Regions from separate parts of the Lichenicola cladoniae genome, predicted to be linked through region 2. Evidence: predicted binding sites of a transcription regulator. Region 2 holds the regulator's gene; the other holds the start of a gene.
The links. The regulator LexA, encoded in region 2, represses DNA repair genes until DNA is damaged. The targets are predictions, from matches to a motif close to TGTTCTANNTANGTTC.
Positions count from the first base shown of each region.

Region 1: a site for LexA is predicted at 1,949-1,964, ahead of ssb (single-stranded DNA-binding protein). Genes of this name have one in related genera too.

Region 1 is NZ_CP053710.1:21,616-29,463, reverse strand. It holds gene HN018_RS24250 (hypothetical protein) at 1-227, opposite strand, end outside; gene HN018_RS24245 (hypothetical protein) at 392-613, opposite strand; gene HN018_RS24240 (hypothetical protein) at 613-810, opposite strand; gene HN018_RS24235 (helix-turn-helix domain-containing protein) at 1,022-1,411, opposite strand; gene ssb (single-stranded DNA-binding protein) at 1,383-1,853, opposite strand; gene HN018_RS24225 (hypothetical protein) at 2,306-2,755, shown strand; gene HN018_RS24220 (hypothetical protein) at 2,771-3,319, opposite strand; gene HN018_RS24215 (hypothetical protein) at 3,346-3,723, opposite strand; gene HN018_RS24210 (ArdC family protein) at 3,800-4,672, opposite strand; partial or broken gene HN018_RS24205 (DNA cytosine methyltransferase) at 4,957-6,653, opposite strand; gene HN018_RS24200 (hypothetical protein) at 6,894-7,286, opposite strand; gene HN018_RS24195 (hypothetical protein) at 7,286-7,735, opposite strand; gene HN018_RS24190 (hypothetical protein) at 7,732-7,848, opposite strand, start outside.
Region 2 is NZ_CP053708.1:2,079,407-2,087,254, forward strand. It holds gene HN018_RS09615 (aminotransferase class I/II-fold pyridoxal phosphate-dependent enzyme) at 1-282, shown strand, start outside; gene HN018_RS09620 (alpha/beta hydrolase) at 279-914, shown strand; gene bioD (dethiobiotin synthase) at 926-2,359, shown strand; gene lexA (transcriptional repressor LexA) at 2,298-3,071, opposite strand; gene HN018_RS09635 (molybdopterin molybdotransferase MoeA) at 3,198-4,427, opposite strand; gene rpmG (50S ribosomal protein L33) at 4,663-4,830, shown strand; gene HN018_RS09645 (FtsB family cell division protein) at 4,925-5,251, opposite strand; gene HN018_RS09650 (dimethylarginine dimethylaminohydrolase family protein) at 5,419-6,291, shown strand; gene eno (phosphopyruvate hydratase) at 6,337-7,614, opposite strand; gene HN018_RS09660 (DUF3429 domain-containing protein) at 7,753-7,848, shown strand, end outside.

The DNA.
Region 1 (7,848 bases), on a different replicon from region 2:
TCCTCGTCGCGCATCAGCGGCGACCATCGCGCGATTACTGCCCTAACTCGTTTCGGCTCACGATAATCGATTGTTCTCAGCAGCTCGTAGAGCTTCACCGCGATCGCATCCAACTTCTTAGCCGCCCTCTGGTCGCCGGCACCGCCTGCCTCCAGGTGGTAGATCCGTTCATAGAGCAGGCCGCGGGCGCGGTTGATCAGCTCCATGGCCACTTCTGCCTGGATCACCTCGGCATGGTGGTCCCCATCCGAGTGGTCAGCGCGAGGCGTCACTGGTCTCAATCTCCGGTCCGTTCGACGGAAGGACACTAACCGGCTTGTCAGTCGTGTCAAAGCGTCGAGGACGCGAACTCTTTCCTTTCCATTTACATTCGGTCTTTTGTCGTAAACGATCATTTCTCATCCTCCACGCGCCGAAGGTTATAACGCAGCAGCCACGAAGGCCCGTGACTGTTGCGCAATAGACTCAGGACCGGATCCGCTGTCGCGTTGGTCCACTCCAGCCAGAGCTTCTGCTTCCATTCCCGACCATGCTGATCCGCGTAGGCCTGGAGATACTCCACCTGGGCGAGCAGAAGTGGGGCGTGCTCGTCATCCTCAGCGGGGCGGCGCATCAGTGACGCTCCAGCGCACTGAGCCACCACTGGGCCTGGCGGTCAGCGGTTTCGGCCTCCCGGCGAAGCGAAGCGCTCTGGCTGGGCGTCAGGTAGCTGGCCGTGGCATGGTCCCGCAGCACCTCCGCCTCGGTGCGCCAGCGGCGGGCACTCGCCATGCAGCTTTCGTCGGCGGCTCGAGAAAGAGAAACCTCCACGTCACGTCTCCTTCGAGTAGCTGGTGGGCACAAGCTGAGTGGGAGGCTGACAAGCAGCCGTTATCGCACTCGCGCGATCGCGCAAACCGTTCATGATCGATCTCCGGATGGGGTTTATTGGAGGGTTGGATGGCGCTGGCCGAGCGGCGGTAAACGCCTCTTTTCCGCGCGCCCGAATGTTTCGTCGCAAACAGGGAGCGGAAAGTGCCCGTCAGCTATTCGAGCGCGCCGCCTGCGCATCGACGAGTGCTGCGTCGCAGACGTCATGGAAGCACACCGCCAGCGCGACACTGATTCCCTTGAGCACGAGGATCGACGGGTTCGGCGACTTCCCCTTCTCACGCTGCCAGATCAGTGTTCGGTCGACGCCGGCGAGGACGCCAACTTCGGACAGACTGAGTTTGAGCCGCGTTCGCTCAGGGAAAAGCAACGCAGCGAGGCCGTTGGACGCAGGCATGCTTTTCTCCACCTGACGACTTGCATTGGTTGCCGGACAGACTTCGGGATGGGCGTCGGCCTGTACAATTCCAGCGACCAGATGATTCGGCCGCTGGAACAAAGCCGAGCCGGGTCTAGAAAGGGATTTCGTCGTCCAGGTCACCGGCGGCCGGCTCCCACCCGCCGCTTGTCGCAGACCGTGCAGCGCCCGTGTCTTGCTGCCCGCGTGGCGAATTCTGGTCGCCGTCACGATTGCCGCTATCAAGAAGGGTCAATTCCCCGCGGAACCGGTCGATGACGATCTCGGTGGTGTACTTGTCCTGTCCGGACTGATCGGTCCACTTACGGGTCTGCAACGAACCCTCGATGTAGACCTTGCGACCTTTCGTCAGGAACCGCTCGGCAACGTCGGCTATACGGTCGTTGAAAATTACGATGCGATGCCACTCGGTCTTTTCCTTCCGCTCGCCTGAGGCCTTGTCGTTCCAGCTCTCGCTCGTCGCCAGTGTGAAGGTCACGATCTTGCTGCCGTTCTGGGCATTGCGGACTTCCGGATCCTTGCCGAGGTTGCCAACCAGGATCACCTTGTTTACTGAACCAACCATCGTCTTTATCCATTCATGTTTTATCCCAAATTGCTTCGGCCGTTGCCGTCGCGTCCCTCGGGTGTGGTCGACCGGAGCCCGGCATGGAGGGAGCGGAAACATCTGAGAACGACAGTGGTGCGGAAGCTGCCTGCAGCTTCACGGTGTCGTTCGAACCGCAGGCGCGTGGCCGTAGGCTAGGCGGGTGTTGAAGCGAGCGGTGCCGGGCTCAGACCACGCCAACCCGAGGGATGCGACGGCAACGGCCAGCGCAGTCGTCCCCCTCTCCAACGGTCATTCCCATTTCATGATTCACATTTTCTCGTTTCGCATCCATTATCGTCGGCATGGCTGTACACGCCGATCGTCGAGTACTAGGGTTCAGCCACGAACAGGGGACCCGCATCATGGTGGTGATCAGGACGAACGGGGACAGGCTGGAGCTAGTGGCTCCGTTCCATCCGGATCTTTCGATGCACGCCAAGAGGCTCGATGGACGGTGGCGCGGCCAGGAAATCGGCTGGGTGTTCGAACCAGGGCGGGGGGACGCGCTGCGCGCGCTCTGCCTGCGCATATGGGGCGTTGACGGCACGCCAGACGCCGTTACTGACTGTGTGGAACTCCGGATAGAGGCCGACTACACCGACATCCGGTCGGCGGTCTGGATAGCCCATGACGCTCCGGTCTATCTCGTTGGGCGCGAGATCGCCGCCAGTCTCAGGAACGGACGCGCGGCCCGGCCGGGTCGGGGCGTGAAGTTCCTGAGTGGCAAGCCAGGCTGCAAGACCGAACTGCACCATAAGGTCACATCGATCCCGCACGGGTCGGTGTTCCTGCTCAAGGACACGCCGCGCATGGCCGTCGAGCATTTCGAACGCGCGCTCCATGGCCATGGCCGCTGTCAGGTGCTTTCCGCTGCCTGAGATACGGCTACGGCCTCAGAACAGGCCAAGCTGCACGGCTGGGCCGCGAGGGATGATACCGGGCGGGGTCGCTTCAGTCGGCGGTAGTGCGGCCACCTTTGGCTCGTACTGGGCCTTGAGACGGCGGAGCAGTTCGCGCTCCGCTCCAGTAACTTCCGCAGCACGAGCCTGACGGTAGGCTTCGATCACCCTGGCCTCCTGCACCCGCTTGCGGATCGCCAATTCGACATCGCAGTAGGTCCAGGCGGGATCGCCGTAGCCGCCGCCGCGCAGCGTGTCGTTGAGGAATTCGATGCAGCGTTCCGTGCTGGTAAAGAAGTAGTCCCAGAACCCGTGCTTGTCGTAGTGCGCAATGTGCGAGAAGCACATCGACAGCCGCCGATAGAAGGCCTGGCTGAACGAGGCCTCGGGGAAGCCCCTGGCGATGAAGCGCAACAGGTGGTTGGCGAACTTCGCCTTGTCAGCGCTGCTGTCGAACTTCGTGGCGGTGAACCGCCCATCCTCGAACAGCGGCAATTGCAGTTTCGGGAAGACAATGCTGGCGATCGGAAGCGTCGCGGGCATGGCGGTGGTCCTTTCGCAGGGAATTGTTACGCGTAGCGCGGGCCGACGTCGGGAAAGGCACGCGGCAGGGTCGGCGCGTGCATGACGTGTAGCTCGTACAGCCCCTTGCTGGTCGAGGCATGCAGGGGCGGGCGGCCTGCGTTCAGCAGCGGCAGGTTGGCTTCCATGTCCGCCAGGACGGTGGACGCCTCGTCGTCGCTGAAAAAAGCGCTGGGCGGGTGACCGAGAAGGCGATACAGCGCCGGATCGGTCTCGAGGCCGCCGGAAGGATACCAGTGGCCGCCTTCTTCCGGGCCGCCGTAGTCCAGGACGACGAGGTAGAGCCCGATCCAGTACAACGCCTGGTCGGGGATCTGATCGTGCAACGCCGGAATGCACAGCTGGTCCAAATCGTTCGTGCTCATGATTCTGCTTTCGCTGGTGTGGAACGCCGTCCGCACGACGTGCGAGACGGCGTTGATCCGGTGTTTCTGGAAGGCGTCAGGCTGCCAGCCGTTCGTCGGCTACGGGCTCCTGGGTTTCTTCCGCCGCGGCGCGATAGTCGGGATGGAAAGCCAGACAGAAGTCGGCGATGCGCTGCGCCGCTGCGGCGGCGCGAAATATCTCGCGCTTGTCGTCGCGAAGTTTCTTTAACCAGCTATGCAGGTAGCTGGCATGGTTTGGAATATCGCTCGGCAGGCCTATCGTATTGCCCATAAAGCAGCTTGCCAGCTCGGCGCGGAGTTCTTCCTCCGCATAGCGCGCGATACCAAACGTTCTAGTCAGGTCTCGGTCAAGCCGTGATTCCGCACCTGACCAATGCGCCAATTCATGAAGAGCGACGGCTCCGAACAATTCGGGTGACGAAAAGCATTCATGCGGCGGCATCTGGATGTGGTCGCTGGACGGATTGTAGAACGCCTGCGATCCGCCGATGCGGATCACCGCACCGCTGTTGCGCAGGATGGTGTCGACCGCCTCGGGGCGACGCCAGCTGACCTCGTGCGGTCCGGAAGCGGGAACTTCGGAAATGCCGTCCATCTGGCTGGCATGGAATACTGTCGAGGCGCGCAGCATCGGGATGAATCGCTGCGTCCCGTCACCGGTCAGCTCGGGCGCGCCTTCGGCGTCCTTGCGCTCCAGTTTTTTGAAGAAGAACACTGTGGTGCCGCGCTCTCCCTTGCGCACCTGCCAGCCGCGTTCTGCAGCCTGCTTGTATGAGCACCACCTGTTGTCGCCGGTCGACCACGCGAAGGGCGACAGCGCCAGCATCAGCACGTTGATGCCGCGATAGAACCTGCCGGTCGTGGCGTTGGACGGCATGGTGTTTTGACCGGCCAAGGCCGGATCCCAGGGGCGGCGCCACGGCACCACGCCGGCCTCGAGGGCCGCGATGATGCGGTCAGTCACCTCCTGGTAGTTGTCGCGGGGAGCGGTCTGGTCTGGGCGTGAACGGCGGGTGCTGGCCATGGTGCTCGTCCTTTTTCTGGCTCTCGAACACCTCTCCACGGGTCGCGGCCGGGCGGGCGGGACAAGGGCGCGCGGCACGCGCGGGCCGTCAGGCCTTTACCCTTGTGGCGTCCGGCCGGTTGCGGCATCGCCCTTTCCCCATCAATTCTTTCCAGACCACCTCAGTCTTTTTCAATCGTCTCTTCCTCTCAGATCCCGTCGTTGGGCTGGCGGACGCTCAGGGCCATGGCGATCGGCTGCACCCAGATCGGCTCGGCCGACAGCAGATAAGGTCTCACCACTCCAGGCCATCAGCAGGGTGCGTCCCATGGTTTCGGCGATCGCCTGCGCCGCGGCAGGCGGGACGGCGTTGCCGATGCGCTCGCGCCAATCCGCGTCCGACATGCCATCCAGCTGCATCTGTTTCTCCGGGTCGTAGAGGGATTGTAGTGCGCAAAGCTCGGCGGTGGTGGGGGCCGGTGCCAGCACTGGTCCAGGCTGCGAATCACCGCGACCAGGCGGTCCGTTGCGGCCGGCAGGGTCGGCCTGGGGTCAGCGACACTCCACCGCCCGGTATCGTAGCCGGCCGCGCTGCTGACGGCGCCTGTGCTGGCGCGCCAGTGCATGACGCCGTAGAGCCCGGCACCGTAGAAGTCGTCGCCTTTGCGGCGATCGAGGTTCTAACGTGGATCGGCAACGCATTAGCCGGTTCCGTGCGCTCCGTGACGGAACGGCCTGCCCCGTCCCATGGCACGATGCGGAACTCGTTGGAGTGCTTGGCCGGACCGCCATGGCGCGGGTCAGCAACCGCGTGCGGTCCGCCGCCAACGAACATCTTGCCGGTGACGCACGGTGCGGCATCCGTCCAGTGCCGGATGCCGAGCTGCACCGACCGTTCATGCCCATCGATGCGCGGATCCGCCACGCTGTGGGCCTCGTTGTCCGGCGTCGATCGGCCGGTGAGGGTCCCTGTCAGTTTTTCCCACGGCCGGACGCCGAGTATGCCAAGCTGCCGGTCACCGGCCGGCTCGAGCGCGAAATCGCGCAAAACGCCATCCTCGACGACCAGCTTGTTCAGCGACCGCCAGTCGCTGCCGGCTTCGACGAAGGCGAGGCGCACCCACGTCTGCCATTGGAGCATGGGAACCCGATGCATTGGGCCCGCTGCCGGATCACCCGGCAATGGCATGCGCCCCAGTACCTCGCCGACACCGCGCAGCGGCCGGGTGCGCGGCTCCCAGAGGAACGGCGGAACCTTGCCGGTGTGCCGGGCGACCAAAAGGTACCGCTTGCGCGATTGCGCGAGCCCACCCAACCGGCCGCAATCATGCGTGGTCTCGGCAACTGCATAACCATAGGCACGGAGCAGGCCGACGATCTGATCCAGCCGGTGGCGGCCACGGGTGGCGATGCGTGGCACGTTCTCGAACACGATCAGCTCGACCGGATCGTCGGCATACGCTTCCAACGCCAGCCAGATGCCGCGCAGTGCCAGGCGGTTGAGCGCCTGATATTTCGCCGTCTTGCTCTTGGTCTCAGACAGCAGACCGGAGAACCCCTTGCAGGGCGCCGACAGGAACAGGATGTGCGGGTGCTTGTGGCCGAACGCCCGATGGATGTCGGCCGCCGTCGTCTCGCGCCAGTCCGCCGGCGGCTCGCAGCCGTGGAACGCGCGGAACTGATCGCGGTCGAACAGGTCGAGCACCGTGCCGGGCACTCCGGCCAGCCGGCCGAAGTCGCGGATTGCTGCGGCGTCAACGTCGATGCCGCCGAGGCAGCGGAACTCGGCGGTCAGGCTCCTGACGCGCGCGCTGGTGTTGTTGAAGCCGCGCGCACCGCCGCCGAGCCCCGCGAAAAGGTGGGCATGGTTGATGACGTGATGAGTGCCGTCGTTCGTTTGCAGCATGTGAGGATCCCCCTGATCCCCTTCCCGCCGTCAGCTGGCGGTTGGCCGTGCAACGGCGACGCTCTGGCGTCGGGACCGGAGCCACGCGCAGGCCGGCTCGCCGGGCGAGCATGGCGAGGACCCACCCTTTGCATGGGCGGCAGGCAGATGGGACGCGGTCCTTGTTTGTCCCTCATTCGTTCATGGCAGAAATACTTTTCACCAAAGCCCGAATTATACCGTCACCTTCGGCAAAACGTTTCATGTGCATCGATAGAACCGGCCAGTATTCGGGAGGTCGGGATAGGCGGTTGGCAGCTTCCAGAGTCCCTCGTCGTCATGAAGGATCAGCATTCGCACGCTTATCGCCTGTCGGCGGCCGTCGCGGAGTGACCGCATGACCGCCAGATCCGATCGGCCGCTGATGAAGCAACTTTCCCATTGGCCGGTCCGCGGATCGCGCCACGCCGCCCCGAGCGTTCCGTTCAGGAACGCCTCGACCATCCACGGCACCCGACAGACCGGCGTGCCACCGAACCGGTCACGAAAGAAGCCTTGGTCCTGCAAGTAATAAATGCTGCCGATAGCGATGACGCCCACGCGCAGCGGGTTGGGCCCGCCTCGGCTACGAGACGCGTCATACTGCCGGATCATCAGGCCATCTCCTTCTGCCCGACGGTGCGAGCCCCGGCGTATCGATTACGGTTCAGCTCTTCCTCGATCTCACGGACGCGGTCGCCAAGGTCTGGCCGGCTGGCGATCAGCCAAGCCACAAAGCCTGGCAGATTGAGCTCGGGCAGTGGACCGATCACCCGGTCGAGGTCGATCGCGCGGAGCCGGTCGACACTGTCCGCTGCCGGCAGGATGGCCCACCTGTAGCGGGCTTCCAGGTCCCGCGCCTGCAGCCCCTCGCCCAGGATGGTCTGCAGGCGGCGGTCGACATCGGTTGTGGCGATCCAATCGCGTCGCCCACCGTCCTGCTCCACGCCGACGAACTTAGTGCTGCCGATGTGCGCCAGCAGCTCGCGGATCCCGGCCTCGAGGGCGGCGCAATGTGCCTGCTCCTCATGCAGCAAGCTTTGCAGGCGTTGTGTCGGGGTCATGCCGGCACCAGCCCGGTTGAGGGCTGAGCGACCGCCTGGCAGTGCGGGCATCCCGCCACGCGCCCACCTGGCAGGCAGCGCAGCAAATCGTCCTCATGGTGCTCGCCGCCATG
Region 2 (7,848 bases):
GCCGGGCGGGTGCGTGCGGTGCTGGCGCAGCTCGGCGTCGATACGGCCGGATCGACCACCCAGATCGTACCGGTGCTGGTCGGCGATGCGTCCGCGTCGCTCGAGCTGGCGGCGGCCCTGGAGCGGCACGGCGTGCTCGGCATCGCGATCCGGCCACCGACGGTGCCGCCCAACACCAGCCGCATACGGCTCGCCCTGAGTGCCGTGCATGACGAGGCGGCGATCGACCGGATCATCGCGGCGCTAACCGACACATTCGCCGTGACCGGTCGGGCCGGATGAGCGAGACGCCGTTCTTCCTGTTCGCCCATGGCTGGGGTTCGAGCGCGTCCATCTGGGGTCCGATGCGGGCGGCGCTACCGGAAGCACAAACCGCAGTCATCGAGCGCGGATATTTCGGTGCCACGCCATCCTGGCCGACCGTGCCGACCGGCTATATTGGGGTCGGCCACTCGGCGGGCACGCTCGACCTCTTAGGCGACCGTCCGGCGGGCTGTATCGGGTTGATTGCCATCAACGGCTTCAGCCGGTTCAGCCAGGCACCGGACTTCGCGTCCGGGGTGCCGATGCGCGTGCTCGATCGGATGCTGCTGCGGCTTGCGGCGGATCCGGTCGGGACCGTCACCGCCTTCCGGGTCCGGTGCGGAACCGACGGCGGGTTTTCCGGCGCACCGAGGCCGGATCGTCTGGAGCAGGGCCTCCATGCATTGCGGGATCGTGACGCACGCGCGGCGGCGGCGGACCTTAAGCTATTGGCTCTGGCCGGGCGCCTCGATCCGATCGTCTCACCCACGATGACGGTTGCCAGCTTCGACCGGAGCACGATCCTTTGGAACGAAGCCGCCGGTCATCTTCTGCCACTCACCCATCCGGACTGGTGCGCCGGACAGCTGATGAAATTCGCGCGGGCATGAATCGGAGCCGCATGATCGGCCGCAGCTTCGGGCGTGCGGCGACGACCTACGAGTCGAACGCCACGCTCCAGCGACTGGTCGCCGGACGGCTGGCGTTGCGCATCGCCGGGGAGCTTGCTCGCACCCGGTCGATGGGTCCCCTGCGGGTCCTCGAAATCGGCTGTGGCACCGGCCTGCTGACACAGGCGCTGCGCAGACTTCTGCCCGACTCCCTGATCGTCGCCACCGATCTGGCCCCAGCGATGCTTCAGGCCTGTAGTAATGGGATGGGCGATGATCCCCGGCTGCTGATGCTGGCGATGGACGGGGCATTTCCGGCAGTGGCCGGGGGCTTCGACCTGATCTGCTCGAGCCTGGCGCTCCAGTGGTTCGCCGATCCGGCCGGCGCGATCCTGCAGCTGACGCGACTGCTTGCACCGGGTGGACATCTGCATCTCTCGACCCTGGTCGCCGGCAGCCTGTCGGAATGGCGCGATGCGCATCGCAGCGAGGGGCTGGTGGATAGCGGTCCCGAGTATCCCCAGGCGGACCGGCTGCTTCGGGCGTGCGGCGGTCGATGGAATACGGAAACCGTTGCGATCGGCCATCCCACCGGGCTCGCATTCGTTCGCGCCCTGCGCGGCATCGGGGCGCACCAGCCATCCGCCGGGAGTCGGCCGCTCGGGCCAGGCTCGATGCGGCGCGTGCTGCGCCGTTTCGAGGCCGACCACGCGAGCACCGCCTCCTATTGGGTCGCCTACGGCACCATCCTGCAAGCCCCTCGGCGCGGCGTATTCGTGACCGGGACCGACACCGGAGTAGGCAAGACGCTGGTGGCGGCCTGCCTGGTTAAAGCCTGGGACGCCGACTACTGGAAACCGATGCAGACCGGGCTCGACGAGGAACCCGGCGATAGCGAAACGGTGGCTAGGCTGACCGGGATCGATCAGGCGCGTCTGCATCCGCCCGCACTGGCGCTTGGCGCCGCCCTGTCGCCCGAGGACGCGGCTGCCGTCGCGCACGTGGTGTTCGACCCGACCCGGCTCGACCTGCCGGAACAAGCCGGGACGAGGCCGCTGGTGGTCGAAGGGGCAGGGGGAGTGATGGTGCCGGTCGGGGGCGGGCTCTTGATGATCGACCTGATTGCTCTGTTCGGCCTTCCGGTGGTGCTGGTCGCCCGGAGCACGCTTGGGACGATCAACCACACGCTGCTGAGCATCGCGGCGCTTCGGCACCGGGGCATCGCCATCGCCGGCGTCGTTCTCAACGGTCCGGTTTCACCCGGCAACCGCAGCGCCCTCGAACGCCATGGCGGGATCAGGATCCTCGCCGAGATCCCGCTACAGGATCACCTGGACGCGGAGGCGATTGGCCGCCTGTCCAGGCTCATGCCGGCAGCCGGATTTAATAGCGCCGCAGAAGCCCGACCAACCGGCCCTGAACCCGGACGCGGTCGGACGGAATGATACGGGTCTCGTACCGGGCATTCGCCGGCTCCAGCGCCACCGCATTGCCGCGCTGGCGGAGCCGCTTCAATGTCACCTCAGCGTCGTCGATCAAGGCCACGACGATCTGGCCGTTATCGGCGCTGTCGGACCGGCGGATGATGACGGTGTCGCCGTCCAGAATGCCTGCTTCGATCATCGAGTCACCGGCAACTTCGAGGGCGTAGTGCTCGCCGCTGCCGATCAACGCCAGCGGCACTTCGACATGCATCCCGGTATCACGGAGGGCCTCGATCGGCAGTCCGGCCGCGATCCGTCCATAGAGTGGAAGCTGGACTGCACCCACTCCTGGCGCCGCTCGCACTCCGGGAAGCCTCTGGCTGAAATCGCCCTTGATGACGTTGGGCGCAAAGCCCGGCTGCTCCTCGAGCGGAGCCGGCACCGCACCGCCAGCGTCAAGCGCAAGTCCAGTCAGGTCCTGCTCCGGCAGGAACACCGTGATCCCGTCCCGGCCGCCTGTTTCGGGCAGGCGAAGCACTTCCAGTGCGCGGGCCCGATGGTGCCGCCGGCTCAGGAAACCGCGCTCCTCGAGCGCCGAAATCAGCCGGTGGATTCCGGATTTGGATTTCAGGTTGAGCGCGTCCTTCATCTCGTCGAAGCTCGGCGAGAACCCGGTCTCCTTGAGGTGCCGGTCGATGAAGCCGAGCAACTCGTGCTGCTTGCGCGTGAGCATCGTGGTGTCTCCGTCCGCCATGCATGCCCCGTCCCGCACCAGTTCGCGAGCGCATAGAACAAAGCGGCAACTCCAACCGTTCTAGGTTGGTTCTTCCACACAGGTCAAGTGTGTTAGGTCAATGCATTAGATGCCAAGTCGGTCGAGCCGCAGGATCTCGACGTCAGTTCCGGCAGCCGCAGCCGGTGCATGTGGTGCGCGCAGGATCAGCGCCTCGCAATCGGCCAGCCGGCGGAGCATGCCGGAGTCCTGGCGAGAAAACGGTGTCACGACGAACGCGCCGTTGGCGGCCCTGGTCAGCGACGCCCGCAGATGGTCCGCCCGTTGATCGTTCGCCTCGAGCGGCGTGGCCAGGCTGGCATGCTCGCGTTCCAGGCCGCCGGCCGGATCGAAGACGGTCTCACCCGACAGCGCCTGCAGGGCCGGGATCAGGAACAGCAGGCTGCACACAAGCGCCGATACCGGGTTCCCGGGCAGTCCCAGCACCGGGATCCGTGTATCTCCCGCCCCGATATGACCATGCATCAACGGCTTGCCGGGCCGCATCGCGATCTTCCAGAAATCGACCTGGAGCCCACGCGTGGCGAGCGCGGTCTGCACCAGGTCGTAATCGCCGACGCTGGCGCCCCCGATCGTCACCAGCATGTCCATGCCGGCCAGCCCATCGGTCGCGCGGGCTATCGCGTCGGCATCATCCCTGACCAGCGGCAGCAGCACCGGATCGCCGCCCGCAGCACGGACCAGGGCCGCCAGCATCGGCGTGTTCGAGTTGGTGACACCGCCGGGGGGGATCGGCTCGCCGGGCAGCGCCAGCTCGTCGCCGGTAGCCAGCAGTGCGATTCGCGGCCGCCGATGCACCGTGGCCCAGGCATGGTTTCCGGCGGCGGCAACGCCGACATCTCGGGCACCGAGGCGCCGCCCGGCGGGAACCAGCACGTCGCCAACCAAAAAATCCTGTCCCTGGCGGCGAATGTGACGCGCCGGCGTCACCGCCTCCCGGACCTCGACCTGCTGCTCCCGGCGCTCGGCATTCTCCTGGATCAGCACGCAATCCGCACCGTCTGGCATGACGCTGCCGGTAAACAGCCTGACGCACTCGCCAGGGCCGACGGTTCCCGCAAACGGATGTCCTGCCGGGGCCTCGCCAGTCAGGCTCAGGAACGAGCCCGGGACGGTATCGGCACTACGGACCGCATAACCATCCATCGCCGAAATGTCGTTCGGCGGGTTGTTGAGCCGAGCCAGTAACGGAGCCGCGGCGACCCGTCCCCAGGCGTCCAGGATCGAAACGATCTCGGCCGGCAAAGGGCGCAAATCTTCGAGGATCCGGCGTCTTGCCTCGTCGACACTCAACATCGCGCTCGAATCCTTCCGGGAAAGCTGCCGGTCGAAGCCTTATCCGCCCCCTTCTACTGTGTCTTCTCACAGGCAGGGTAGCTGCCCGCCCGACCTTAGGGCTTGACCTGGGCCGCCTTGATGAGCATTTTCCGGCCCCTTGAACCACTGCTGCGACCAGTGACCCTGACGGCTCCGTTTCCGGAGTCTGGATCGGGCGCGGCCGCGACGGCGGCAGGCAGAGGCTGAGGATCCCATGGCGAAGTCGAACACCATCCAGATCAAGCTCGTGTCGAGCGCGGACACTGGCTATTTCTACGTGACCAAGAAGAACGCGCGTGCCCAGACCGGCAAGCTCGAGCTCAAGAAGTATGACCCGGTTGCGCGCAAGCATGTCGCATTCCGCGAAGCTAAAATTAAGTAGCTTCGCGACTCGCGTCCACGACGCGTCAGCTTCGAGCCTTGTAAGCGCGGCCGGTTATCCGGCCGCGCTTGTCGTATGAAGCTCGTATGGTGGGCTAGTAGAGCTTGTTGGAGCCGTAGGGAACGACAATGTCGTTCGGCTCCGCCAGATTGAGCATCGCGCGCGCGCGCTCATCCAGCGTATCCGCGTCCAGGCCCTTGTCGCGCAGGCCGGATACCCGCTGGGTCCACGCTGCCCGCTCGTATTGCGCAGCTGCCTGCGACTCGTTCGCCTGCTGCAGCAACTGGAGCTGGGCGCGATAGGTGCGCAGGCCATGGTCGCCCTGGGTGGCGTTCCATCCGAAATACCCGACCAGGGACAGGAACAGCAGCGGCGGCAGCGTCGCCCTGACCTTGCGCTTCACAGCACGTCCGAAGCTCATCAGGTCTTTCTCCAGGCACACCAGCCCCGACGATGGGCGCATTGGCGGCAAGCGGTGCTATCAGTTCAGTAGCCTATGTCGCCACGGCCGGGTGGTCGATTGCAAGAGGTCTATGACGGGAAGGGCGGATTTCTCCGTTTTCCGGTCCAACGTCGGAGCGCCGCAGCATGCCCACCTACCTCCTGGTCGATCCGGCCCACTACGAGGTGTCCTACGCGATCAACCCCTGGATGAAGCCCGGCACCTGGTCCGAGCATCCGGAACGTCACCTGGCCGAGGCACGGACTGCATTCAGTTCTCTCAAGCGGGCCCTCCGCGAGGCGGGCGGCGACATCGAGACGGCGCCGGGCGTTCCCGGCCTGCCCGACATGGTGTTTCCGGCCAACGGCGGCATCGTGTTCGATCGCAAGGCGCTGGTAGCCTCGTTTCGCCATCCGCAACGCCAGGGCGAGGAGGCGGCGTTCAGGGCGGTGTTCCAGGGAATGCGCGATCGTGGGTTGTTGGACGAGGTGATCGACCTGCCGCAGGGCATGTTCCAGGAAGGGGCCGGCGACTGCATCTGGGACCGGACCCGCTCGCTGGCCTGGACCGGCTTCGGCCCACGTTCGGCGGCCGGGGCACCGGACCATATCGCCCGTGTGTTCGACATCGATATCGTCCGGCTCGAACTGGCGACCGAGCAGTTCTATCACCTCGATACCTGCTTCTGCGTGCTACCGCATGGCGAGGTGTTCTTCTATCCGCCCGCGTTCACCAGGGAGGGCGTGAGCCTGATCCGCGATGTCGTCTCGGCCGACCGGCTGATGGAGGCATCGGCCGAGGATGCGGCCCGCTTCTGCGTCAATGCGGTGGCCGTCGACCGTACCATCGTCATGGCCGAACCGACCCAGCGCTTGAAGGACCGGTTTGCCGAACGCGGCTACATGGTGAAGGAGGTCGGGCTGGCTCCGTTCATCCTGTCCGGCGGCGGCGCCTACTGCATGACGCTGCGCATGGATCTCGTCACCCGCGGCACCGACCACGATACCGATACCGTCTGACCGAATGCCGGTCCGGCGGCTGGATGCCGCCGGACCGGTTGTTCGTCAGCCGCGCAGGATGGTCCGGCCCGCATAGCGCGCCGCACTGTCCAGCTCGGCTTCGATGCGGATGAGCTGGTTGTACTTCGCGGTGCGGTCCGAACGGGACAGCGAGCCGGTCTTGATCTGGCCGCAGTTGGTGGCGACGGCGAGGTCGGCGATGGTGCTGTCCTCGGTCTCGCCGGACCGGTGGCTCATGACAGCAGTGTAGCCGGCACGGTGCGCCAGTTCGACCGCTTCCAGCGTCTCGGACAGCGTGCCGATCTGGTTGACCTTCACCAGGATCGAGTTCGCGGTCTTGGCGGCGATGCCGCGACGCAGTCGCTCCGGGTTGGTCACGAACAGATCGTCACCGACCAGTTGCACCTTGGCGCCGAGCACGCTGGTGAGATGCGCCCAGCCTTCCCAGTCATCCTCGTCCAGCGCGTCCTCGACCGAGGCGATCGGGTAGCGGCTGCACAGGTCGGCTATGTAGGCGACCATGCCGCCGGCATCGAGCGACTTGCCCTCGCCTTCGAGCTCGTACTTGCCGTTCTTGTAGAACTCGGTGGCGGCGCAATCGAGCGCGAAGGTCACGTCGTCACCCGGCTTGTAGCCGGCCTTCTCCACCGCGCGGGTGATGAAGGTCAGCGCTTCGTCGGCCGACTTCAGCCCGGGCGCGAACCCGCCCTCGTCACCGACATTGGTGTTGAAGCCGGCATCCTTGAGGCCCTTCTTGAGCTGGGCAAAGATCTCCGAACCCATCCGGATCGCGTCGGCCACGGTGGCGGCGCCGACCGGCTGGATCATGAATTCCTGGATGTCGATCGGGTTGTCGGCATGCTGGCCGCCATTGATGATGTTCATCATCGGCACCGGCAGGGTCCGCGCATACACGCCGCCGACATAGCGATACAGCGGCACCTGCAGCTCTTCCGCGGTCGCCTTGGCCACCGCCAGCGAGACCGCCAGGATCGCGTTGGCGCCCAGGCGCGACTTGTTCGGCGTGCCGTCCAGGTCGATCATCGCGTGGTCGATCGCCACCTGCTCGGACGATTCCGCGCCCTGCAGCGCTTCCAGGATCTCGCCCTCGGCGAACGCGACGGCCTGCAGCACGCCCTTGCCGCCGTAGCGGCTCTTGTCGTTGTCGCGCAGTTCGGCAGCCTCGTGGGCGCCGGTGGAGGCACCCGACGGGACTGCGGCGCGGCCCTTGGCGCCCGACGACAGCTCTACATCGACCTCGATGGTCGGGTTGCCGCGGCTGTCCAGGATCTCGCGCGCGACGATATCGACAATGGCGCTCATGCTATCTCTCTATTCTCTTGTTCGGGCGGCCCTTTTCGACCATCTCGGCCGATGATGCGCAAGCCCGGGCGACATGGCGCATCCGCGCTCCGGCTGCGACGTTGCCCGTGTCCCTGAACGCTGCCGAGGATTCGCATCATGAGACGCCTGCCGCTGCTCGCCGTCATCCTCGGAATAGGCGGCCTGATCCCGTTCGTGGCGTGTGCGATGGGCATCCTGATCTACCCGAACCAG